Priestia megaterium: one gene and its partners. The protein of the gene in region 2 interacts with the protein of the main gene of each other region in a pairwise test. Links are inferred from orthologs where the notes say so. Each region holds a gene or a part of one and is shown on either strand. Other genes may lie near its edges. The genes, in order: LIS78_RS22835, ndk and LIS78_RS26375.

The links.
Region 1: the proteins of ndk (region 2) and LIS78_RS22835 interact in binary tests that used the Escherichia coli proteins (3 or more experiments, as listed by UniProt). The link is inferred for Priestia megaterium from one-to-one orthologs.
Region 3: the proteins of ndk (region 2) and LIS78_RS26375 interact in binary tests that used the Escherichia coli proteins (3 or more experiments, as listed by UniProt). The link is inferred for Priestia megaterium from one-to-one orthologs.

Annotation. Positions count from the first base shown.
Region 1 is NZ_CP085442.1:4,395,444-4,406,658, reverse strand. The notes cover bases 7,403-10,238. They hold LIS78_RS22835 (5-formyltetrahydrofolate cyclo-ligase), read left to right. Parts: upstream 7,403-8,455; coding sequence 8,456-9,022; downstream 9,023-10,238. Other genes in these bases: LIS78_RS22820 (rhomboid family protein), read left to right, coding at 10,169-10,238; yqgO (protein YqgO), read left to right, coding at 9,858-10,034; LIS78_RS22830 (DUF92 domain-containing protein), read left to right, coding at 9,009-9,806; rpmG (50S ribosomal protein L33), read left to right, coding at 8,260-8,409; LIS78_RS22845 (sugar phosphate nucleotidyltransferase), read left to right, coding at 7,403-8,018. Also shown: LIS78_RS22875 (peptidoglycan D,D-transpeptidase FtsI family protein), read left to right, coding at 1-358; phosphate ABC transporter ATP-binding protein PstB, read left to right, coding at 1,007-1,804; phosphate signaling complex protein PhoU, read left to right, coding at 1,827-2,486; LIS78_RS22860 (hypothetical protein), read left to right, coding at 2,603-2,812; LIS78_RS22855 (DUF4912 domain-containing protein), read left to right, coding at 2,937-3,431; LIS78_RS22850 (glycosyltransferase), read left to right, coding at 3,424-5,742; more of LIS78_RS22845, read left to right, coding at 5,739-7,402; more of LIS78_RS22820, read left to right, coding at 10,239-11,215. UniProt on the Escherichia coli protein: Involved in the removal of 5-formyltetrahydrofolate.
Region 2 is NZ_CP085442.1:4,231,676-4,235,290, forward strand. What follows is about bases 781-3,612. They hold ndk (nucleoside-diphosphate kinase), read right to left. Parts: upstream 2,506-3,612; coding sequence 2,056-2,505; downstream 781-2,055. Other genes in these bases: aroC (chorismate synthase), read right to left, coding at 781-928; LIS78_RS21930 (CheR family methyltransferase), read right to left, coding at 1,063-1,845; hepT (heptaprenyl diphosphate synthase component II), read right to left, coding at 2,621-3,586. In the rest of the region: more of aroC, read right to left, coding at 1-780. UniProt on the Escherichia coli protein: Major role in the synthesis of nucleoside triphosphates other than ATP. The ATP gamma phosphate is transferred to the NDP beta phosphate via a ping-pong mechanism, using a phosphorylated active-site intermediate.
Region 3 is NZ_CP085442.1:5,068,700-5,077,687, reverse strand. Bases 5,762-8,598 are described here. They hold LIS78_RS26375 (uracil-DNA glycosylase), read left to right. Parts: upstream 5,762-6,761; coding sequence 6,762-7,436; downstream 7,437-8,598. Other genes in these bases: gerQ (spore coat protein GerQ), read right to left, coding at 8,269-8,598; LIS78_RS26365 (DUF423 domain-containing protein), read left to right, coding at 7,873-8,244; LIS78_RS26370 (YwdI family protein), read left to right, coding at 7,552-7,857; LIS78_RS26380 (staygreen family protein), read right to left, coding at 6,138-6,584; zwf (glucose-6-phosphate dehydrogenase), read right to left, coding at 5,762-5,832. In the rest of the region: ald (alanine dehydrogenase), read right to left, coding at 1-992; LIS78_RS26395 (PucR family transcriptional regulator), read right to left, coding at 1,244-2,479; gnd (NADP-dependent phosphogluconate dehydrogenase), read left to right, coding at 2,875-4,287; more of zwf, read right to left, coding at 4,330-5,761; more of gerQ, read right to left, coding at 8,599-8,748; LIS78_RS26355 (cell wall hydrolase), read right to left, coding at 8,775-8,988. UniProt on the Escherichia coli protein: Excises uracil residues from the DNA which can arise as a result of misincorporation of dUMP residues by DNA polymerase or due to deamination of cytosine.

The DNA of each region.
Region 1 (11,215 bases), 160 kb from region 2 along the record:
TTTTAAACGCGTTACGCAAGAACAAGGCGGTACAGGGTATGCAGCTTTCCATACAGCGAACTATAATCCTGCTGGTAAATCAGGAACGGCACAAGCCTATGAGAAAAACCCAAGCGGAGGGGATCCGATTAAAGTTAATAATTCAAACTTTGTGGCCTTTGCTCCGGCAAATGATCCTGAAATTGCAGTAGCTGTCGTGGTACCATCGGCATTTGTGCCAAGTGCACCAAATACCATTACAAAAGAGCTTGCTCGTTCTGCGCTCGATACGTATTTTGATTTAAAGAAAAAAGGTGAACAAGAAGTAAAAGATCAAGAAGAGAATCAACAGGCTGTCATTGCAAACGACGCCAATTGAAGAGGCTGAGACAAAAGCATATTAGTTGAAGTAAGATCCGAACGAAGTTGATTACGAATCAACTTCGTTCGGATTTTTTTATTGGTAGGGTGAACGTAGATTTCGTGCATGTAGGTGCTTCTAGCGGTTGATTGGAGGGCAAGGCGAAGACTCTTGCAGGAAAAGTGGAAGCGACGAGGAGGCTCACCGGCCGCCCGCGGAAAGCGAAGGCTTGCATGGAAATCAACAGCGGTGTCGAAAGTGATTCATACTAGCTTATTTATCCAATTTACCCATCTTTAGATTAAATTAATTTAGTTATGTCTCTACCTCTTCTTTTTTTGTTAAAAATCTTTACATATATGGTTTTTTATTGAATTTAAGGGTCGTAAGAACTAGTTTTTTACCTAAAAAACACGCAGATAGACCTTCGTTTACAAAAGCTTTACATTGAGTTAAAACACAATTAATAGTCGGCTATTATTCTGTAAGTGTAAGGATTAATAGAAATGATCAAAATAAGGGGAAGCGTTTCGGCTTCTCGTATTTATTTACACTGATAGTAAACAATAGATATTAAACAATAGATATTAAATAGACATAGAGAGACTTTTATTGTGCTCAAAACGGTTAAAGACGATGAAGGAGGATTATCCAATGGCAATAACAATGGAATTGACTAACAAAGAAAAAGTAAATACTCCGCAAATAAAAGAAATTGTATATAAAACAAAAGGTTTGAATTTATGGTATGGCAACACACATGCCTTAAAAAATATTGATTTAGACATTCATGCTAACGAAGTTACCGCGATCATCGGTCCATCAGGCTGCGGAAAATCAACATATATTAAAACGTTAAATCGTATGGTAGAAATGACCCCAATTGTCCGTACATCAGGTGAAATTGAATATAGAGGGAAAAATATTTTTGATAAATCGTACCATGTGGAAGAGCTGCGCACGCAAGTAGGAATGGTTTTCCAAAAGCCAAATCCGTTCCCAAAATCTATTTATGATAATATTGCGTACGGTCCAAGAATTCATGGCGTTCGCAACAAGAAAAAACTAGATGAAATTGTTGAAAAAAGTTTACGAGGAGCAGCTATTTGGGACGAAGTTAAAGATCGTTTGAATCAAAATGCGAATGGGTTGTCAGGTGGACAACAGCAGCGTATCTGTATTGCTCGCTGCTTGGCTATTGAACCCGACGTTATTTTAATGGATGAGCCTACTTCTGCACTCGATCCAATTTCAACATTAAAAGTAGAAGAGTTAGTACAAGAATTAAAGAAAGACTTCAGCATTATTATTGTTACACATAATATGCAGCAAGCGGCACGTATTTCAGATAAAACAGCATTTTTCTTAAATGGAGAAGTGGTAGAGTACGCAGAAACAGATAAAATCTTCTCAATGCCAGCTGATAAACGCACAGAAGATTATATTACAGGTCGTTTTGGTTAAGACATACAAGGAGATGGGATGAGTGGTTGTACGCGAAAAGTTTCATGGTGATTTAAAGATATTACGTGAAAAATTATTAGAAATAGGGCGCTTAACGCATGAGGCGCTATCAAAATCAATTGAAGCGTTGCAAACAAGCAACGTTGAGCTGGCGCTAGAAATCATCGACGGCGATGCATACGTTGATGATTTAGAAGAAGAAATCAATGACCTAGCTATCTTGCTTATTGCAAAGCAGCAGCCGGTGGCTATCGATTTAAGACGTATCATTGTGGCAATTAAAATTGCTTCGGATGTTGAGCGTATGGCAGATTTTGCGGTTAACGTAGCAAAATCAGCTATACGAATTGGAAATGAAGAATTAATTAAGCCGTTAGAACATGTGAAGAAAATGCACGATATTTCGATTGAAATGCTGAGTCTTTCGTTAAAAGCTTATCACGAGGAAGATCTTGTTTTAGCTAAAAAGGTAGCGGAAATGGACGATGAAGTGGATGAGCTTTACGGAATAACAATCAAAGAACTTTTAAGTCTTGCTAAGGAAAAACAGGAGGCCATGAACCAAATTACACAGCTTTTATTTGTAGCCCGCTATTTAGAGCGTATGGCTGATCATACCACTAACGTAGCAGAAAGCGTATTTTACCTTGTAAAAGGCAAACGCTACGATTTAAATGAATAGTAGAAAAAGAGGCTGGGACAAAAGTGTTTTAGTTGAAGGAAGATCCGAACGATGAGTCGTTCGGATTTTTTTCATTGTGTTGATGAACGTAGGTTTAATGTAGCTGCTTCCAGCTGTTGATTGGAGGGCAAGGCAAAGACTCCCGCGGGAAAAGCGGAAGGGGTGAGACCCCGCAGAAAGCGAAGTCTTGCATGCAAATCAACAGCGGTGTAACAAGCGATTCATACAGGCTCATGCATCCAATTTGTTGGTCTGTAGATTCCATTGATTTAGTTATGTCTCAATCTCTTTTTTATGAGCAAATGACAGCCACTGTGTTGACCTGAATTTTTAACACAAATCGACAAATTGCGTTTATTGTGGCAACTTTTTCTGAATGGTAAGATGTTAATAAGTTTATACGGCATTCATATGTAGAAAAAACAATCTAAGAAACGAAGTGATAAAACAGTGGCTCCTAATCTTATTCAAAACTTAAATGTGTGTATAGCTACTCAACTTGACTCATCTCATATTTATGTTCACTGGTCGTTTTCAGAGCATATCCGAGAGATGGTAGAAAGTATGTTTTCGACACGGTGGGAAGAATTGAATCTAGCTATGTGTACGTATGATATAACAGGTCTTCATTTTAACGGCCATGAATCAAACCGCTATTATATGAAGGGTCTTACTCCTAAGCAAGACTTCATGTTTATGAATAGCTTGGAAAGTGAGCGCACATATGTAATAGATATTGGTATTCAAGATAAAGAAGGAAGTTTTTTTTCCCTTCTTCGTTCGAATCCGGTTTATTTGATGAAAGAACAACATGAACAAGTGAATGTAACTTCGTTAGGCTGGATGTACGAACCTGTAAAAGTTCACCAGGGTGTTCAAAATGAATTTAGCACATATTCCTTATATTCAAATGACTTGGAGCAGGTGAAGAAGCAATATGAATAGTGATGACTGTATTCTTTTAACTTATATGCATTATCCGTTGCTACATGTACTTCAAGCAGAGAGTGAGTATCCGCTGTTTGAACAAGTAACGAACGAATTCATCCCTTTTTTAGATCAAATTGAGTCTAAGAAATTGATAGGTGCAACAGCCGTGATGTCTTGTGTGTTTTTGAACGTATTAAACGACGAGGAGTTCAACACTCGTTACGCTCAGTATTTACACCAGTTTTCAAGCCGGCAGCATCAGAGAGCACTCACTTTTTTAAAAAAGTGGGACGGGAGCTTGTTCTCAGCCTGCAAATATTTCTTTCAGCATGACATGATGGAATGTATTCCTACTACCGTAACGAACGCGTTCGTTTCCATCCTTAAAACGGAACAAACATTAAATCTCCAAATTACAGAAGCAATACGTGTTTTTCAACAGTTTTTTGAAAAAAAGCCCGTTGGTTTTTTTATACAGCAAGGAGAGTATACTCATCAAGTAGATATGCTCCTGAAATCTCATGAAATGCGCTATACCTTTGTGAAGTCATCAACAGATGAACTAAAAAAGTCGCCTGCTGGCATTATCTTGTTCCCATATCCTAAGCAAGGAAAACAAGTTGAGGAAGGAACAATGAATAAAGCGAGCGCTGTTTTGGATTTGAAAGCTAAGGACACGCTTGGCTTTCAGCGAATGCAAGCAGCAAGCGGTACATTTCAATATCCTTTAGATTACGCGAGGGATATACAGTTTCACCAAAACGAAACTCTTGCACTCTACGGTGCAACAAAAAGCGCCGAATTTGTCAGTGAGAACAATCAATTGTTTATTTCAACTGTACAGAAGTCAGAGGCGATGCTAGATGTTATCGATTCTAAACATCCTAGCGTGGTGAATGCTATCTACCAACAGTGGCTCCTTTTAAGTAGCAGCGATTGGCTTTATAATTTTGAAAAGATCAGAGATGAATACGAAAGGCAAGTACAACTGTTTGATTTTCTTTGTCACGAAGAGAATCCAAGGATGGATAGTGAAAACAGTTTTCTTTCAGGAAGTTCTTTTTTATACTCTACAAAAGAGATAGAGCCGGCGGCTTTATCAGTAAATCAATATAAAGGCGGTCTCTCCATTCTAATGCTTACATGGGAATTCCCTCCTCTAGTTATCGGAGGACTTGCACGACATGTATTTGATTTATCCAGAGCGTTAGCAAAGGCGGGCCATCACGTTAGTGTATTAACAACGTATGTAGAGGGGCTGCCGGAATATGAGCGTTTATATGGTGTTCACGTTTACCGAGTTAAAAGCCTGCAGCCTCATCATCCGGATTTTTTGACATGGGTAAACAGTTTGAACGTGGCTATGGCTCTTAGAGGACTGCAGTTAGGCTACAAGCTGTCTTTTGACGTTATTCATGCTCATGACTGGCTTGTGGCCTCCGCTGCGAAATGTTTAGCAGATAAAACGGATAGACCGCTAATTACGACCATTCATGCGACAGAACATGGGCGCAATAATGGTATTCATAATGACATGCAGCAGAAAATTCACTTGCAAGAAGAGGAGCTGATTCGACAATCAAGCTCAATCATTGTCTGCAGCGACTATATGAAGAAAGAATTAATCACTTTATTTCACGTAGAACAAGATAAAATTGCTATATTTCCAAATGGAATTGACAAGCAGCTGGTAGTCGACGCAGTAAATGAGCGGTTAAAAGAAAGTTTACAAAAGAAATATAATTTTAGAAAGGCCCCTATTATTTTTTCAATTGGACGAATTGTATATGAAAAAGGATTTCAGCTATTTATTGAAGCAGCGGAACTATTTAAGAAAAAACAAATAGATGTTCAATTCGTTGTGGCGGGAAAAGGGCCTTTACTTCATGAGTTTCGAACACAGGTAAGTGAAAAACAATTAGACAAATACGTGTATTTTATTGGATACATTACCGATAACGAACGAAATCAGCTTCTTCAAGCTTGTAAAATGGTTGTTTTTCCAAGTCTATATGAACCTTTTGGAATTGTGGCTTTAGAGGGGATGGTAGCCAAGAAGCCAACTATCGTTGCCGATACAGGAGGTCTAAGCGATATTGTTTCACATTTCGACACGGGCCTGACGTTTGCCCGAGGAGATACGCTCGAATTAATCAACTGTATTGAATTTTTGTTAAAAAATGAAAAAATGGCTGCGAAAATCAGCGAAAATGGGTATAGAAAAGCAACAACTATGTTTAGCTGGGAAAAAATCGCTATTGATACAAGTAAGCTGTTTCAACATCACATTTGCCAGGATAAAAAAAGGAGGGAGGCAAAAAATTGAAAGCCATTATACTTGCTGGCGGTAAAGGAACAAGACTGCAGCCCTTGACCTATACGATTCCAAAGCCTATGCTGCCGCTTTACGATAAACCTGTGATGGAATATAGCATTGAACTGCTTAAGAAACACGGAATTACAGAGATTGGGATTACGCTGCAGTATAGGCATGAACAAATTATTGAATACTTTGGGGATGGCTCTCAGTGGGGAGTGACGCTTACTTATTTTATCGAAAAAGAGCCTCTTGGAACAGCGGGCGGAATTAAGCGAGCAGAGGCCTTTATTGAGGAAGACTGTATTATTATTAGTGGAGATGCCTTAACAGAAATTAATCTTCAAGACGTTATTCATTTTCATTATGAACAAAAAAGCGAAATGACCATTGTTACAAAAGAAGTAAACGACGTGCGGGGTTATGGAGTGGTGACGATAGATGAAGGGCATCGAGTCACGGGATTTGTAGAGAAACCGACCTACGAACAGGCCAATAGCCGATTGATTAATACGGGAGTGTATGTGATCAAAAAATCCGTTCTTGATTACGTGAATTCTTATGGTCCTACAGATTTTAGCTTTGACATTATCCCGCTTCTTTTGGAATATAATCATACTGTGTGCAGTTTTGTAACGGAGGATTATTGGATTGATATTGGGCAAATCCACCATTATCGTCAAGCACACTATGATTTGTGGAGCAAGTGGTTTGGCAATAGACAGGAAAGTATTGTCTCAGATGACGCGCTTATAGAAGAAGGGGTGACTGTTTACGATCCGGTTTACGTAGGAGAGAATGTGGTGATTAGAAAAGGTGCTTCAATTGGTCCTTACACGATTATCGGAACCAATAGTATCATAGAAGCACATGCTGCAATCGATAAAACGATTTTGCTTCAAAACGTAACGGTGGGGGCAGAATCGTTTTTATACAACGCTACGATAGGTCCCTATGTAAATGTTCAAGCAATGACTACGTATGTCCAAGATACAGTAGCTGAAAATCAAGTGCTACCTCAACTTTCTGTAAAACCAGATGTTTCTATCTTCAAAAACGGTCGCCTGTATGTACATTCATCTGTTGATCGAGAAAGACTATACAATGCGTTATTACTTGTATGCAAACATCAAGGGTCGTTCTGTCTAGCAAGCGATGATGAAGGAGAAGCCATTCAACTTCGCAAAGAATGCTTTTCTTTTTTACGGAGTAATCATTCAGCTGTGTATGATATTAAAAAAGAAGCTCTTCCGGTATTTCGATATTACATGATGATTTCACAAGCGAGCATTGGTATTTATATTGGTGTGGATATCAAAAACAGCGGCCTTTTTTTAGAAATATATGACAAGAAAGGGCAATTAGTTAATCAGCTTATTGAAAAAAAGATTGAGCGGATGTACCTTCAAGCTAAAAAAGCAAACGTAACGACTTCTGTTCCACTTAAAGAAACAAGAATAGGAAATATCAGGGAAGAATATTGTGATGCTTTAGTAAAATCAATTAATCAGCATGTTTTATTAGAAGATAGTATGCGGATTGGCGTGATTTGTTCGCCGTTTATACAGGAAGTTGTCGAATTATTATGTAAGCGTCTTCGTGTCCATGTGTTGTTTTTAAACAAATGGGAGAAAACAGAAGAAATCAAACGAATAATTAAAAAAAATAAGCTGTCTTTTTGTATTCAGATTAAAGAAGATGGAGAAACATTTGCTCTATATGATGAAAAAGGCTGCAGCGTAAATGATTCAGAAATTATGTCGCTTTATATTTATAGCGTATACATGACAAAAAAAGTAGCATTCGTTCCTATTCCTATACACTATTCATCCACACTAGAAACATTTGCTCAATCTCTCAATCAATCATTTATGAGGACAAAAGCAAAAAAACGTGATTTGCTTAGTCTTTTGGGGCCCGTTCAATTTCAGTTAGATGCCATGTACGCTTTATGTCAGCTGATCGAATTAATCATGGTGCAACAGCGGAGAATTTCTGAAATGATTCAATATGTCCCGCACGCTTATATGAACTGGCGCTATATTTCATGTCCGCTAGAAATTCAAGAACAAGTGATGAAGAAGCTATTAGAAGAAGCAATCGGTAAACAAGTGTATGTAATTGATGGCTTAAAAATTTACCATGATCGCCATGAATGGACGCTTATTTTGCCCGATGGTCACTTGCCTGTATTAAATATTTATTCAGAGGCGTTAAACACTCAGACTGCCAAGAAGCTGTCGGCATATTTTGTAGAAAAAATACAAGAGTATCAAAGAGTGTAAATAGTGGATTTTATTTAAAAGAAAGGAAGTACGCCCCTCATAAAAAGAGTTCCGCTTATTTCAAGAAACTTCATCTATATATAAGGCGTAGCAGAGAAGGAGCTCAGGGCTCTAAGAGGAAAAAAAAGTGAAGAAATGAAATTAAATGACTTTCTTCAAAAAAACAGACTGGCATTTCCTTTCGAAAAATGATATTATATTAAAGTCTGATTTATGTTTATAATGTTTGGAGGGAAAATAGATGCGCGTAAACGTTACATTAGCTTGCACTGAAACTGGTGACCGTAATTACATTACAACTAAAAACAAGCGTAATAACCCAGATCGTCTTGAGTTAAAAAAATACAGCCCAAGACTTAAAAAAGTTACACTTCATCGTGAAACAAAGTAAGCAGTAGGAGTACAATCCTGCTGTTTTTTTTATAGGGGGAATTAAAATGAAATCTCATCTGCGCAAAGAGATGAAGCGCGTTCTTAATTTAATTTCTGAAGAGCAGCACGAGGCACATTCAACAAGCATAGCAAATGCACTGTATGAAACTTGTTTATGGAAAGAAGCTAGAGTCATTGCAGCTACGGTTTCAAGAAATAAAGAAGTTAATACGAAAGCCATCATTGAACGTGCTTGGAAAGATGGAAAGAAAGTAGCTGTTCCAAAATGCAACCCCACAACATCTCAAATGGTTTTCTACGAGATTACGAATTTTTCACAGCTTGAAACAGTGTACTACGGGTTAGCCGAACCAATTGTTGAAGAAACTGTTCCCGTTTCAAAATCTTCAATTGATTTACTCCTTGTGCCTGGCGTAGTATATAGCAAAAATGGATATCGTATCGGCTATGGAGGCGGCTATTACGATCGTTATCTAACAGATTATACCGGACAGAAGCTAAGCCTTGCGTTTGAATGTCAAGTCGTTTCAGAGGTCCCATATGAATCTCATGATATTCCCGTTGAATATATTTTGACAGAGAAGGAGCTTATTTGCTGTGAATCCGTTTGATGCTGTCATGATAATTGTAATATTACTCATGGCAGGAGCAGGCTACATAGCAAAAGCACTGACAGTATCGGGAGCCTGCATGTCTTTCATCGTAGGAGCGAGCGTTTATATTGGTTTTTCGCTTCAAGGTTTTTTACTCTTACTCTTATTTTTTAGCACTTCTACGTTGTGTAGTAAGTACAAAAAAGAAAAAAAACGCGCATTAGAAGAAAAGCTAGAGAAGCACGACAGGCGAGATTATATTCAAGTCCTTGCTAATGGGGGGGTAGCTGCTGCTTGCGGTTTGTTATATGCTGCAACAGCTTTTCCTGTTTACATGTGGATGTTTATGATCAGTATCTCAGCTGCCAATGCCGACACATGGGCATCTGAAATAGGGTCTCTTAGTAAGAAGCCGCCGTTTTACCTTTGGACATTAAAGAGAGTAGAAGCGGGTACCTCAGGAGCCGTTTCACTTTTAGGTACAGCAGCCGGAGCAGCCGGAGCTTTTCTTATCGCTGCCGCTTGTTATTTTGCTTTTCCATCCGTGTCGCTGAGTAGTATATTGCTAGTCGGGTGCTTTGGTTTTATTGGAAACGCTATAGACACTCTTCTTGGAGCAAGTGTGCAAGTTCGCTTTCGCTGTCAAAGCTGCGGTATTGAAACGGAACGGAAAGACCATTGCCGTAAACCAACGGTAAAAGAGAAAGGAATAACTTTCTTTAACAATGATGTTGTGAATCTTGCCGCTATTTTGCTTGCTGCTTTTACAGGCGGAATCCTTATCCTGCTTTTACCTATATAAGAGCATAAAATGTTCGTCATAGGAGCAAAGTAAACGTAAGGAGGCTTGAAAATGAGACATATTGTATTAGTACTTACGCTTTTAGTTGTTGGAACGCTGGGCTATCAAATGAGATACCGTGTTTTAAATTCGCTGTTTGGAAATTCATTTATCCGCAGTCTAGCTGTTCGTTCATTTTTTAATTTGCCGTTTGTTCGGGATCGTTTAATGAAGCAGGTCTTCCGCTAAGAGCGAAAGATACATAAAAAACACCTTACAGACCTGTAAGGTGTTTTTTTGTAGAAAAAGAAAAAGGGAAAATCGTTGCTTTTTTCCTGGCTTTCTGCCATCTTTACATATAGAGAGTGTGAGGAGGTGACTATTTGTCTAGGCAAGATTTTTATTATTTGCAGCTGGCACAGCAATTGCTTGGCCATTCTTCATATGAGTTGATTTCGATGAAAGCTGATGCTTCAGAGCTATGGTTTCAATCTTCGCATCGTAAAGATAAGTCAATTGTCCGCATAGTCCGCCGGAATTTTAAATCAGCCGTTGAGCAGCAAAAAGATGTATTGTATGCACTACAAAGAGCTGAGAATGTGCGAAAGCAGAGAGGTAAATCATCGCTTACTCTTAACACGATTTACTTTGCTGATTTTGATCCTTTTTATACAGAGCAGTCCTTAGAAAGTGCGCCAAGTCCCTCTAAAGTGAATAGTTACGTTGAACAACTAACGGCAGAGAAAGCAAGCGCTTATGAACCTCTATTCGAACGGCTGGGTCTTACATTAGAAAGAGCAGACAATTTCTCTTCCGAAGAAGAAGCACAGCGAATAGAACAGTGGAAACATAAAATTGTGCTTTTTGTGCAGAAAAAACAAAGCGAAGAACAGCAAATAGCTGGATACGGGAAGCCTATTTTTACATATATATTTTTAGCGCTGCAAATCTTAATGTTTCTATTTCTGGAGTGGAAGAGCAGTACACAAAATACGCTCACTCTGATTCAATACGGAGCTAAATACAACCCCTTAATTATGGAAGGCGAATGGTGGCGTTTTTTTACACCTATAATTTTGCATATAGGACTTCTGCATTTGCTTATGAATAGTGTAGCCCTGTATTATTTAGGAACGCTTGTAGAGAGGATATATGGCAGCGGGCGTTTTGTCTTTATTTATATATTTGCCGGGTTTGCAGGATCTCTAGGAAGTTTTATATGGAATACGTCTATTTCCGCAGGAGCCTCGGGGGCCATTTTCGGTTGCTTTGGAGCTTTACTGTTCATAGCAAGAACAAATCCACGCTTCTTTTTTCGAACAATGGGGTCGAGTTTCATTGTAATCATTGTGATTAACTTGATTTTTGGATTTGTTGCGCCGAACGTCGATAATGCAGGGCATATTGGCGGTTTGGTTGGCGGATTTTTA
Region 2 (3,615 bases):
CGCGTACTACAATTGGCATACCTGTTGTCATGCCGCCTTCAAAGCCGCCTAAGTTGTTTGTTTTACGGGTATATCCATTCTTTTCATCCCATAGAATTTCGTCATGAACTTCGCTTCCTGGTCTGCGAGCCGCTTCAAATCCAATCCCAAACTCAACGCCCTTAAATGCATTAATGCTCATAACAGCTGCAGCAATCTTCGCATCTAATTTACGATCGTAATGAACATAGCTGCCTACTCCTGCTGGCACGCCTTCAATAATAACTTCTACTACGCCTCCGATAGAATCGCCGTTTTTCTTAGCATCATCGATTGCTTGCATCATGTCTTTCTCAACAGCTGAGTCAAAACATCTTACTGGAGAAGCTTCAGTGACTTCTTGAAGTTCCTCTAAGCTTTTGTATTGAGGCGGATTTGCCTGTACGCCGCCAATTTCTAATACATGTCCAGCTACAGAAATCCCGAACTGAGCAAGGATTTGACGAGCGACAGCACCTGCTGCTACCCTTACAGTTGTTTCACGAGCTGAAGAACGTTCTAATACATTTCTCATATCGCGATGACCATATTTAATAGCGCCGTTTAAATCAGCATGCCCTGGTCTTGGTCTTGAGATCTTACGCTTTACTTCTTCTGATTCTTCTTCAGAGATTGGCTCGATGCCCATAATTTTTGTCCAGTGTTTCCAGTCGTTATTTTCTACCGCTAACGTAATAGGAGATCCTAACGTATAGCCGTGGCGGACACCGCTTAAAATTTCCGCTTGATCTTTTTCAATTTGCATACGTCTTCCGCGACCATGACCTTTTTGTCTTCGCGCTAAATCTGTATTGATGTCTTCCGCTGTTAAAGGAAGCCCTGCCGGAACACCCTCTAAAATAGTAGTCAACTGTGGACCATGTGATTCTCCTGCTGTTAAATATCGCATAATCGTACCTCCGCTTAATATGTATTATTCGTCAGAATTTTTCCATTTTTAAATATGACTATACCATACTATAACATAAGAATGTACAAAAAGTTTCACCTCAGCTTTTAAAAAACCGCTTCAGATTGTCTCGATTAAATGGTCTTTACTTTTCTGTAAAAAAACGTATCAGCCGTTTCAAATCCATACTTTTGCGGAGTAAAAACCTGTTCTGTGCTACCTACAAATAAGATGCCGCCAGGTGCTAAAGCTCTGCTAAATTTTTCATATAAAGCATGCTTTGCTTCATCTGTAAAATAAATAAGCACATTTCGACAAACAATCAAGTCAACGTTTTTTGGAAAAGAGTCTGACAGTAAGTTATGTTTTTGAAAAACAACTGTTTTTTTGATTTTTTCATCTAATAAGTACCCGGTTCCTCTTTGTTGAAAGTACTTATTTTTCATCGAAACAGGCATTTCCTGAAGTGAACGTTCATCATAAAAGCCTATTTTTGCTTTTTCTATCACTTTTTCATCCAAATCGGTCGCCAATATAGAAATACGTGAAAGCGGAAAAAATGTTGATAAAACCATCGCTAGTGTATATGGCTCTTCCCCTGTTGAACAGGCAGCGCTCCACACTTTCAGGTCTGTTTTTCCTTTTACAAGAGTCGGTAAAATTTTTCGCTCCAATATATCCCACCGCTGATAGTTGCGATAAAACTCTGACACGTTAATCGTCATCCGATCTAAAAACTCCTCAAGCAGTTCGTTGTTACTGTTCATTGCTCGATAATATTCAAAAAAACTAGAAAAACCTTTTTTTTCATACAGGGAGGTGAGGCGGCGTTGCATTTGAGACTGCTTATATAGTGATAAATCAATGCCTGTTTTTATTTTCATTTTCTCCACAAACGCGTCGTATTCATCTATCATTTTTGACTCTCCTTTCTCATTTCTATACGTTTATGTTAGACGTATAAGGAAATAAAACCTTTATATACGCTTATCTTCTTATTAATATATCGGAATACATTGTGAAAATGTTTATGTAGAGAGACATTCGCAATCAATAGCCTAGGACCTATTTATAAACACAATAAAAAAGACGAATGAAAATTCATTCGTCTCCTTGCGCTATCTAAATTAGTAAATCCAAGCGTCTGCGTCTTTTTTATAGAAAGTCAGCTCTTCACTTTCAAAGAATAAGCTGATTTCACGCTCCGCACTTTCTGGTGAATCTGAGCCGTGAATAATATTCTTATCGACAATCAGTCCATAATCACCTCGAATAGTTCCAGGAAGCGCTTCTTGAGGGTTAGTTTTTCCCACCATTTGACGTGATACTGAAATCACGTTTTCACCTTCCCATACCATAGCAAAAACTGGACCTGATGTGATAAATTTCACTAACTCACCGAAGAAAGGTTTCTCTTTATGTTCACCGTAGTGTGTTTCAGCTAATTCCTGCGAAATATGCATAAGCTTAGCTCCAACTAATTGAAAACCTTTTTTCTCAAAGCGAGAAATAACCTCACCAATAATGCTTCTTTGTACCCCGTCTGGTTTGACCATTAAAAACGTTTTTTGTATCATTTTACTCTCCACCCCTGAAGTTCATGATATGTAAACAAGTTTTGAAAGCGCAATCACACCTCATGAAGATATTAACATTGTTTCGAGCAGTTTACAACTTATGAAAGTAAATAAATCAAAATTTCCGTTTTCCAATGTACTTCGCAATTTGATGCAGCGTTTTTTTCGCCTTGTTTGGCGGCAGTTCTTCTAAAATGCTCATCGCTTTTTGCAGATAACGATCGCTCATCTCAAATGAACGTTCAATGGCGTTAGAAGATTTAATATCAGAAATAATTTCATTGATCAGCTCTTGCTCATATTCCCTCTCGAAAAGCTGTTCTACTTTATCTCGAAACTCAGCATTTTCAATGGCATACAAAACTGGCAGCGTAATATTTCCTTGCAGTAAGTCGCTGCCAACTGGTTTCCCAAGCTGTTCTTCTGATGAGATAAAATCTAAAATGTCATCGGTAATTTGAAATGACATTCCCACGTAATATCCAAACCAAAATAAACGTTTATGTATATCTTTAGGAGCTCCCGCTGCAATTGCGCCTAACTGACAGCTTGCAGCAATTAGCAGTGCCGTTTTACGTTTAATTCTACGCAGATACACGCGTAAGTTTTGGTTTAGGTTGTATTTGTCCTTAATCTGTTCAATTTCACCGAGCGTTAATTCCACCATCGTATTAGATAAAATTTTATGTGCTTCCACATCTTTAACCTCACTCATAACTTCAAGCGCACGAGCAAAGATGTAATCCCCTGTATACATAGCAATACGATTGTCCCATTTTGCCTTAATTGTTGGTTTTCCGCGTCGCTTATCAGCGTCATCGATAACATCATCATGAACAAGAGACGCCATATGAATCAGCTCAAGCGCTACTGCCACATGTTTGATTTGGTCGATGTTGTAATGCCCAAATTTAGCTGCCAACAAAACAAATACAGGGCGAATTCGTTTCCCCCCTGCTTGTAAAAGGTGAAGAGAAGCATCTGTGATAAGTGTTTCATCGGTATGAACAGTTTGTTCAAGTTCTTTCTCAATAAGGGTAATATCCGTATTCAAAAAAGCGTACATCATTTTTAGTTTCATTGGACTCACCTTGCATTATATATTCATTC
Region 3 (8,988 bases), 840 kb from region 2 along the record:
TTGTGAACACCTTTAGAAGCAATTTGAAGTGCGTAAGGTACTGTTACATTTGTTAAAGCAATCGTTGATGTGCGAGGAACTGCTCCCGGCATGTTTGCAACTGCATAGTGTACAACACCGTGCTTTTCATAAGTCGGCTGATCGTGTGTTGTAATGTGGTCGATTGTTTCAACAATACCACCTTGGTCGATTGCTACGTCAACAATAACAGAACCTGGCTTCATTGTTTTCACCATTTCTTCTGTTACTAGTTTTGGAGCTTTTGCACCTGGGATTAATACTGCGCCAATCACTAAATCTGACTCCGCTACTGCATCCGCAATATTGTAAGGATTTGACACTAGCGTATTGATTTGGTTGCCAAAGATATCGTCTAATTGACGTAGACGTTCAGGACTTAAATCAATAATTGTTACATCAGCACCGAGGCCGATTGCGATTTTTGCAGCATTTGTACCAACACCGCCGCCTCCGATAATCGTTACTTTTCCGCGGCTAACTCCAGGAACACCCGCTAATAAAATTCCTTTTCCACCGTTTGATTTTTGAAGGAATTGTGCACCGATTTGAGCAGCCATACGTCCTGCTACTTCACTCATAGGTGTTAATAGAGGCAATGTACGATTTACGGCTACTGTTTCATAAGCAATGGCTGTTACGCCGCTATCTTTTAATGCTTTTGCTAGTGCTGGTTCAGCTGCTAAGTGAAGGTATGTGAATAAGATAAGACCTGGTCTAAAATAGCCGTATTCACTTGCTAGTGGTTCTTTTACTTTCATAACCATTTCAGCTTGGGCCCAAACGTCAGCTGCTGTCTCAACAATTTCAGCTCCAGCTTTTACATAATCTTCGTTTGTGAAGTTACTTCCAATACCCGCTTCATTTTCAATTAATACACGATGACCTGTACCAACAAATGATGCTACGCCTGCTGGTGTAATCGCTACTCGGTTTTCGTTGTTTTTGATTTCTTTTGGTACGCCAATAATCATGATTAATTTCCCCCTTGGTCGTTTGTGTACCTTTAGTATAAAGAAAGTTTTATGAAATTTCTTTGTCTAGAAAGAAGAATTGAAGAAGTGGTTTTTGTTTAAACACACAAATGTAAACGCTTACTTATCAGAATTTTTAATTTTTATGTAAGATCATCTAACATCATAAGGAAATAAAAAGTAAAAAAAGAGCTATTCGTTTATTAGAAAATAAATGAATAGCTCAATGTTAAAAGAAGTTACATCATATGTTATTTTTTATATTTCATTAACTTAATATCAATATAAAGAGCCATTTTTTGATTAACGTCCTTTAAGTTAATATCACCAATCTCTGAAATTCGCTTTAACCGATAGCTAAGTGTATTCATATGCACATTTAATTCTTTTGCTGCTTCGTTAATGTTATTATCATTATTTAAAAATACTTCGAGAGTCTCCACCAAGTTGCTATTATGACGAAGATCGTAATCAGTTAGCTTCTTTAAAGAATGGTTTTCAAATTGATCTTGCACGCGCTTTTCTAAAATAACATCAAGAAATTGATAAATACCTAATTCTTGATAGTTAATAATCTCTTTCGTTTCTTCTGGAAACTTACTTTTCATATCTAATACGTTCAAGGCTTCTTTATAACTTTTTTCGATATGATCGTGGGATGAATAAATACTGCTGCAGCTGGCTTTAATTTGAGTAACATCAAAGCGTTCATACATGTTACCTCTAAAATAGTCTACAAAATCTCGCTGTTCATCAAGAGGGTTTTCAACCGCATCCAAAGAAAGCAGTAAGATTAAATCATTGCAATCAATCGTATAAAGAACGATTTTTAAGCGATGCATTGTTTTTAACATATATGAGATTTGGCGTTCAGCTTCAGGCGTAATATCTTCTTGGAAGCGGAAGATAGCAATGGAAAACGTTGATGGAGCCGTAATTTGAGCTTCATAAAACGCTTCTGAAATTTCTTGGCGAGACTTAATGTGACCAGTTAATAATTTCCAGAAAAATTCCTGTGAACGTTCCTCTCGTTTATATTTTCGAATTTGAAGCTGTAGCAATTTGTTTTTTAATACATTCGCAGCTTTTTTTAATAGTTCTACTTCTTCATCGCCTAAGGCTTTCTCAATTTCAACAGCCCAGATGAATCCTAGAACTTCTTCATTTTTCCAGATAGAAATAGCTATACGATCTCCAAGCCCAATTTCATTTATATTTTTCACACGCACAGGTTCATTTGTCTCAAGCAGTTTAGGAATAATGCCTTCTTTCCATAAGTTGTTGATGACTTTTTCCGGAACTCTTCTTCCAATAATCGTGGCAATACGCGCCTGGTCCGTTCTTTCGTCATGGGTGCTATAAGCTAATAAGCGATGATTAGCATCTTCAATTGTAATAGGGCAGTTCAATACCTCGCTAATGCGATCAGCGAATTCTTCAAGCGTATCAAAATTTTCTTTGAACGGATCTTTGATTGGTTTCGTCATATATAAAATCCCTCTTCATAAAACAAAATAAGTACTAGTGCAGCTTTTTAGCTGCAGTAAATATAGTAAAACGGTAACAACCGTGTTGATCATCAATTCATTGAAATGATTAACTGCTTAATATTTTAACAAAAGTAATTGTTTAAGAAAATGTTAAAATGCGTCTAAAGGTAGTTAAGAATGTACGGATGATTAGTAACTACGTTCATTTCACTTATTTTATCGAAATTTTCTTCAAAATAATCAATGTTCGGTGAGCATGATTCTTTTCAAATGTGTATAATAAAACGTATGATTATGGTTATATCAAACTTGAATCTGTAACTTTCTTTATGATATGTTCAGTTACGATTAGGTTGACCAATTCATATTACACATGAAGGGAAGAATTTAACATGGCAAAACAACAAATCGGTGTTATCGGTTTAGCGGTTATGGGGAAAAACTTGGCGCTAAACATTGAGAGCAGAGGCTATTCTGTTTCAGTTTATAACCGCTCTCCTGAAAAGACAGAAGAGTTCCTAAAAACAGAAGCAGAAGGTAAAAATTTTGCAGGTACATACAGTGTGGAAGAGTTTATTAATTCTCTTGAAAAACCGCGTAAAATTTTATTAATGGTTAAAGCTGGTGCTGCTACAGATGCAACAATTGATTCGTTAAAACCATACTTAGAAAAAGGCGACATTTTAATCGATGGCGGAAATACATTCTTCCAGGATACAATTCGTCGTAACAAAGAGCTAGAAGAATTAGGGATCCATTTCATCGGTACAGGCGTATCCGGCGGAGAAGAAGGCGCATTAAAAGGACCTTCAATCATGCCTGGCGGACAAAAAGAAGCATATGAACTTGTAAAACCAATCTTAACAGCTATTTCAGCGAAAGTTGAAGGCGATGATTGCTGCACATACATTGGACCAAATGGTGCAGGTCACTACGTAAAAATGGTTCATAACGGCATTGAATATGGCGATATGCAGTTAATTTGTGAAGCATACTTCATTATGAAAAACGTATTAGGCTTAGAAACAGATGAATTACATGAAGTATTTGCTGAATGGAATAAAGGCGAGCTAGATAGCTACTTAATTGAAATCACAGCTGATATCTTTACGAAAAAAGATGAAGAAACAGGTAAAGCACTTGTAGACGTTATTTTAGATACTGCAGGTCAAAAAGGTACAGGTAAATGGACAAGCCAAAGTGCGCTTGATTTAGGTGTACCACTACCAATCATTACGGAATCTGTATTTGCGCGCTTTATTTCAGCTATGAAAGAAGAACGTGTAAAAGCAAGCAAAGTATTGAGCGGTCCAAATGCAGCTGCATTTGAAGGCGATAAAACTGAATTAGTAGAAGCAATTCGTAAAGCATTGTACATGAGTAAAATTTGTTCATATGCGCAAGGGTTTGCTCAAATGAAAGCAGCTTCTGAAGAATATGACTGGAATTTACAGTACGGTGATATTGCAATGATCTTCCGTGGTGGTTGTATCATCCGTGCACAATTCTTACAAAAAATTAAAGAAGCTTACGATCGCGATGCAGATCTAACAAACTTATTGTTGGACCCATACTTCAAGGATATCGTAGAAGGCTATCAGTCGGCTCTTCGTGAAGTTATTTCAATTGCGGTTAAACAAGGTATTCCTGTACCAAGTTTCTCAAGTGCATTAGCTTACTATGACAGCTATCGTACAGAAACGCTACCAGCGAACCTTTTACAAGCGCAACGTGACTACTTCGGAGCTCACACATATCAACGTGTTGATAAAGAGGGCGTATTCCATACTGAGTGGTTAAAATAAAAAACAAAAAAAGCAGCTGTATACTACAGCTGCTTTTTTTATTTATTCTTTAGGTGAGAAGTTGTCTTCTCCGACCGGCCACCAGTGGAAACCGTCTTCAGCAAGCAATGCGTCTGATTCTTTTGGTCCCATTGAACCTGATTCGTAGTTCGGGAAGTTTTGTGCTTTTTTGCTTTCCCATGCTTCTGAAATAGTATCAACAAATTTCCAAGAAAGGGCTACTTCATCCCAGTGAGTAAAGTTCGTTGCATCCCCAAGCATGCAATCATAAATAAGGCGTTCATAAGCTTCCGGTGTATTCATTTTATCTCCACAGTTATTGCAATAGTTCAAGTTAATCGGTGTGGATGATGTTGCACCTGGCGTTTTACGCGCGTTTAAGTGAAGCGTAATGCCTTCTTCCGGTTGGATATGAATAACAAGCAAGTTTGGATGAATTTCTTTATCTTTATTGAAGTACAGGTTCATTGGTAAGTCTTTGAACTGTACAACAATTGTCGTTGCTTTTTCTTTCATGCGTTTACCTGTACGGATATAAATCGGTACGCCAGCCCATCTAAAGTTATCAATCATAAGCTTACCAGATACAAATGTAGCGGTATTAGACTCAGGATCAACCGAGTTTCCTTCGCGATAGCCGATAACTTCTTCTCCTTCAAGTACACCTTTGCCGTATTGGCCTCGTACAAAATAATCATCTACTTCATCTACTGATAAAGAGCGAAGAGCACGTAATACTTTTACTTTTTCACTGCGAATTTCTTCCGGTGTTAATTTAATCGGCGGTTCCATTGCAAGCAGGGCAACCATTTGAAGCATATGGTTTTGTACCATATCTCGAAGGGCACCTGAAGATTCATAGTAACGGCCACGGTCTTCTACACCAAGCGTTTCGCTAGACGTAATTTGGATGTTTGAAATGTATTGGTTGTTCCACATCGGTTCAAATAGAGCATTTGCAAAACGGATAACTTCGATATTTTGCACCATTTCTTTACCGAGGTAGTGGTCGATACGATAAATTTGATCTTCCTTAAATGCATGGCGAATTTGTTCATTTAATTCTTTAGCAGAAGGATAATCATGGCCGAACGGCTTTTCAATGACTAGGCGACTCCAACCTTCTGTTTGTGTTAAACCTTCATTTTTTAAATTCGAAGCAATTGTTCCGAAAAATTCAGGTGCCATTGCTAGATAGAAAATACGATTTCCAGGCACGTTGTATTGCTCATCAAGGCTTTCTGTTAGGCTTTTTAATTCTTGATAAGAAGCGACATCTGTTACGTCAAACGGTTGGTAATAAAAATGTGAAGCAAACTTTTCAATGTCAGCGTCACTGTTTTTGAAACTGCTCACTGATTTTTTTACATTTTCGCGTAATTCGTCATTAGTCCAAGGTCTTCTTGCGACACCAACAACAGCGAAATCTTCCGATAGTTTGTTCGCTTTATATAAGCGGAAAATAGAGGGGAATAACTTACGTTTTGCTAAATCACCTGTAGCGCCAAAAATTACGATAATGGATTTTGGTTGTACATTTGTCATTACTTCTAGGACCTCACTTTGTCGTAGTTACGTTCAATTTTTTTCCGCTTTAACAGACAACACTTAAATGAAATCTGGGGATTCATTGCCCGTTAAACTCGGCCTTTATAAACAAACGAATGATTGCTTGTTTACCTTTTCCTTTATGTATAGAACTACTAATAAATTGTAACGATTTTAAAGAGTTAACGCAAATAGATTAAAACAATTTGTAGTTATTATTCCATGTTTTTAACAAGTTTAAAAGTATTTTGTTTCGAATACTGAGAAAAAGCTACCGTTATTTTAACAGTAGCTTTTCTCATTTATTTATATTGATACAGGGAACCGATAGATTTTTTTGTTGAAAATGGCAAGTCAGGGCTATCGGCGATGACAAAAATAGGACAGTGCATTAAAAGTGGATGTTTTTCGAAAAAAGAAGCATCAGCGTGATAGATGGACGATAGAATAACAGGGAGCTGTTCTAAAAAGTGAAGGTAGCGTGTAATGGTTTCATCTGTTGATGTATGCGCACCGATGTAATAATACACAGTAAGGGAATAAAAACCTTTATCAAAGACGAAGGATGCTAAATATTCGTTCCGCTCTTTTTGCATATGATCGTAGGCAAATTCAATGCCGATTTGAATGGAAGGAACAGAAGTGTGTTGACCTGGGAAAACGGTGTATTTTCTTGGTATCATCGGTTCAACGGGTGTAACACCCAGGCTGTAGGTTACGTCTATTTGGTGGGGATTGCTGATGATCATATGGAATCCCTCCTTTAATATAAAAATACACTCTTTATAAGTGTATACAAAGTTTCATTGAACATGACAATATTAAAATATGCCCAGGCTCTCAGCATATTTAAAGCAGGCAACGTTTGAGCAGGGGGCAGAGTTTACGATAAAATAACAAAAAAGATTATTATGAGGTGATAAGCAATGAGTATTTTAAAAAATGACTGGGCTCCTTTATTAGAAGAAGAATTTCAAAAAGACTATTACATACAGCTTCGAGAATTTTTAGTGGATGAATATAATCACCACACCATTTACCCTGATAAATATGATGTTTTTAACGCTTTACACTATACGGATTATAAAAATGTAAAAGTGGTCATATTGGGACAGGATCCTTATCATGGACCAAATCAAGCGCATGGACTGAGCTTCTCTGTTCAACCAGGAGTAAAAACACCGCCTTCTTTAGTGAATATTTACAAAGAGCTGAAAAATGAAATGGATTATCACATTCCGAATAACGGTTATTTAGTCAAATGGGCAGAACAAGGTGTTCTTTTGCTTAACACTGTTTTAACGGTTAGAAGAGGAGAAGCGAACTCTCACAAAGGAAAAGGGTGGGAGCAGCTGACGGACCGTATTATTGAATTAGTGGCACAAAAAGAGGAGCCAGTTGTGTTTTTGCTGTGGGGCAAGCATGCACAAGCTAAAAAAGAGCTTATTCATCATTCGCACCATTTAATTTTGGAAAGCCCGCACCCTAGCCCATTTTCGGCTAATCGAGGCTTTTTTGGCAATAATCACTTTCAACGAGCAAATGAGTTTTTGCTCCAACACGGACGTCAATCCATTGATTGGCAAATTGACGATGTGTAAAAGTGAGCATTTCATGAAGATTAGCTTCAGACATAGCCTCCTATTTCATCTTTTGATAAAATAGCTGTATAAAGTCATATTGAATGTAAGATGAGGTGTCTACATGGATATAAAAATGGCGCAGCTCCTTGATAAAATTAGTGCAGAAGTACAAAAAGCAAAGCACCATTCGAATAGTGCGAACGTTCGAGATCAATTGGTTGCCATAAAAGCACTGTGTGAGCTTGCATTAGATCAAAATGGAGAGGTTTCAGTATCGAAACCTGTCTCGGTTTCAAAACCTGTTGTAATGTCTTCACCGGAAATTATGCAATCGCCTGAGATTATGCAGCAACAGATTATTCAGTCATCCAAACCTAATTTTGAGGGAACGAAATTGAAATCAGATGATGCAAACGGCGATAGTCTGTTTGATTTCTAAAGTGAGGAGAAAAACATGAAACTATTTTTAATGATCGGTGCAATCAATGCGATGTTAGCGGTTGCTCTTGGTGCTTTTGGAGCGCATGGGTTAGAAGGGAAAATCTCAGAGAAGTATTTAGAGGTATGGAAAACGGGAGTGCAGTACCAAATGTTCCATGCAATGGGGCTGTTTGTCATTGCGTTTCTATTAAGCAAATTTCCTCAATCTTCTTTGTTAACAGCTTCGGGCTGGATTATGTTCGCGGGGATTGTGCTGTTTTCGGGCAGTCTCTATGTATTAAGTACGTCCGGTATTAAAGTTCTCGGCGCGATTACTCCGCTAGGTGGAGTTGCATTTATTGTGGCTTGGATTTTTATTGTTGTTGCAGCTGTAAAATGGCTATAAAAAAACCCCTGAAAAGGGGTTTTTTTAACGCGGAGAATAATTGCTCAACTGCTGGCCTCCACCGCTAAACGGATAATTATATTTGATTGGACCCTCAAAAGTGATGTAATCGAGATAAACCATAAGCAGTAAATAACGAGTGCCAGTTTGTGGATCACTTAAAATGATATGATCGCGTCCGGCTGCTTCAATTTCCCCTCTAAAGACCTTAGCGTTCCACTGCGTATTATTTTCAAACGTCATATATACAGTCGCTATTTTTCCTCGATTTAAACGTAAAATATTTTCAATATATGATTCTTCAATGGGCAGTTGATTTGGGTCTTGGGGGGCACCACTGCCTCCAGAAGAGGTAGGGGGCGGACCTCCTTGGCTTTGCCCTTGAACCTGCTGGCCGCCTGGCTGGGGCTGCTGCGGCTGAGGCATATAATAAGGGTAGTTTGGACTCATATACGGATTTTGCATATATTGCTGTTGCGGTTGATTAGACTTTGGTTTTTTCATAGGAACCTCCTTCAAACAAAAAGAAATTAGTAAACTCCTGGACAATCAGCTTGAGTTGGTGCAAAGAAACAGTGAGATTTAAATCGTCCTGTGTTATTTTGGTTATACCATTGAGCAGGACAGTCGCCGCTGGGCTTGAAAAACCACAGTGAGTTTTCCGCGGGGTTAAAACGTTCCCCTCTTAATACACGTCGTGCAAGTGTAATTTCAGACTGGCGGGCACGCTGATAAAAGTAGCCT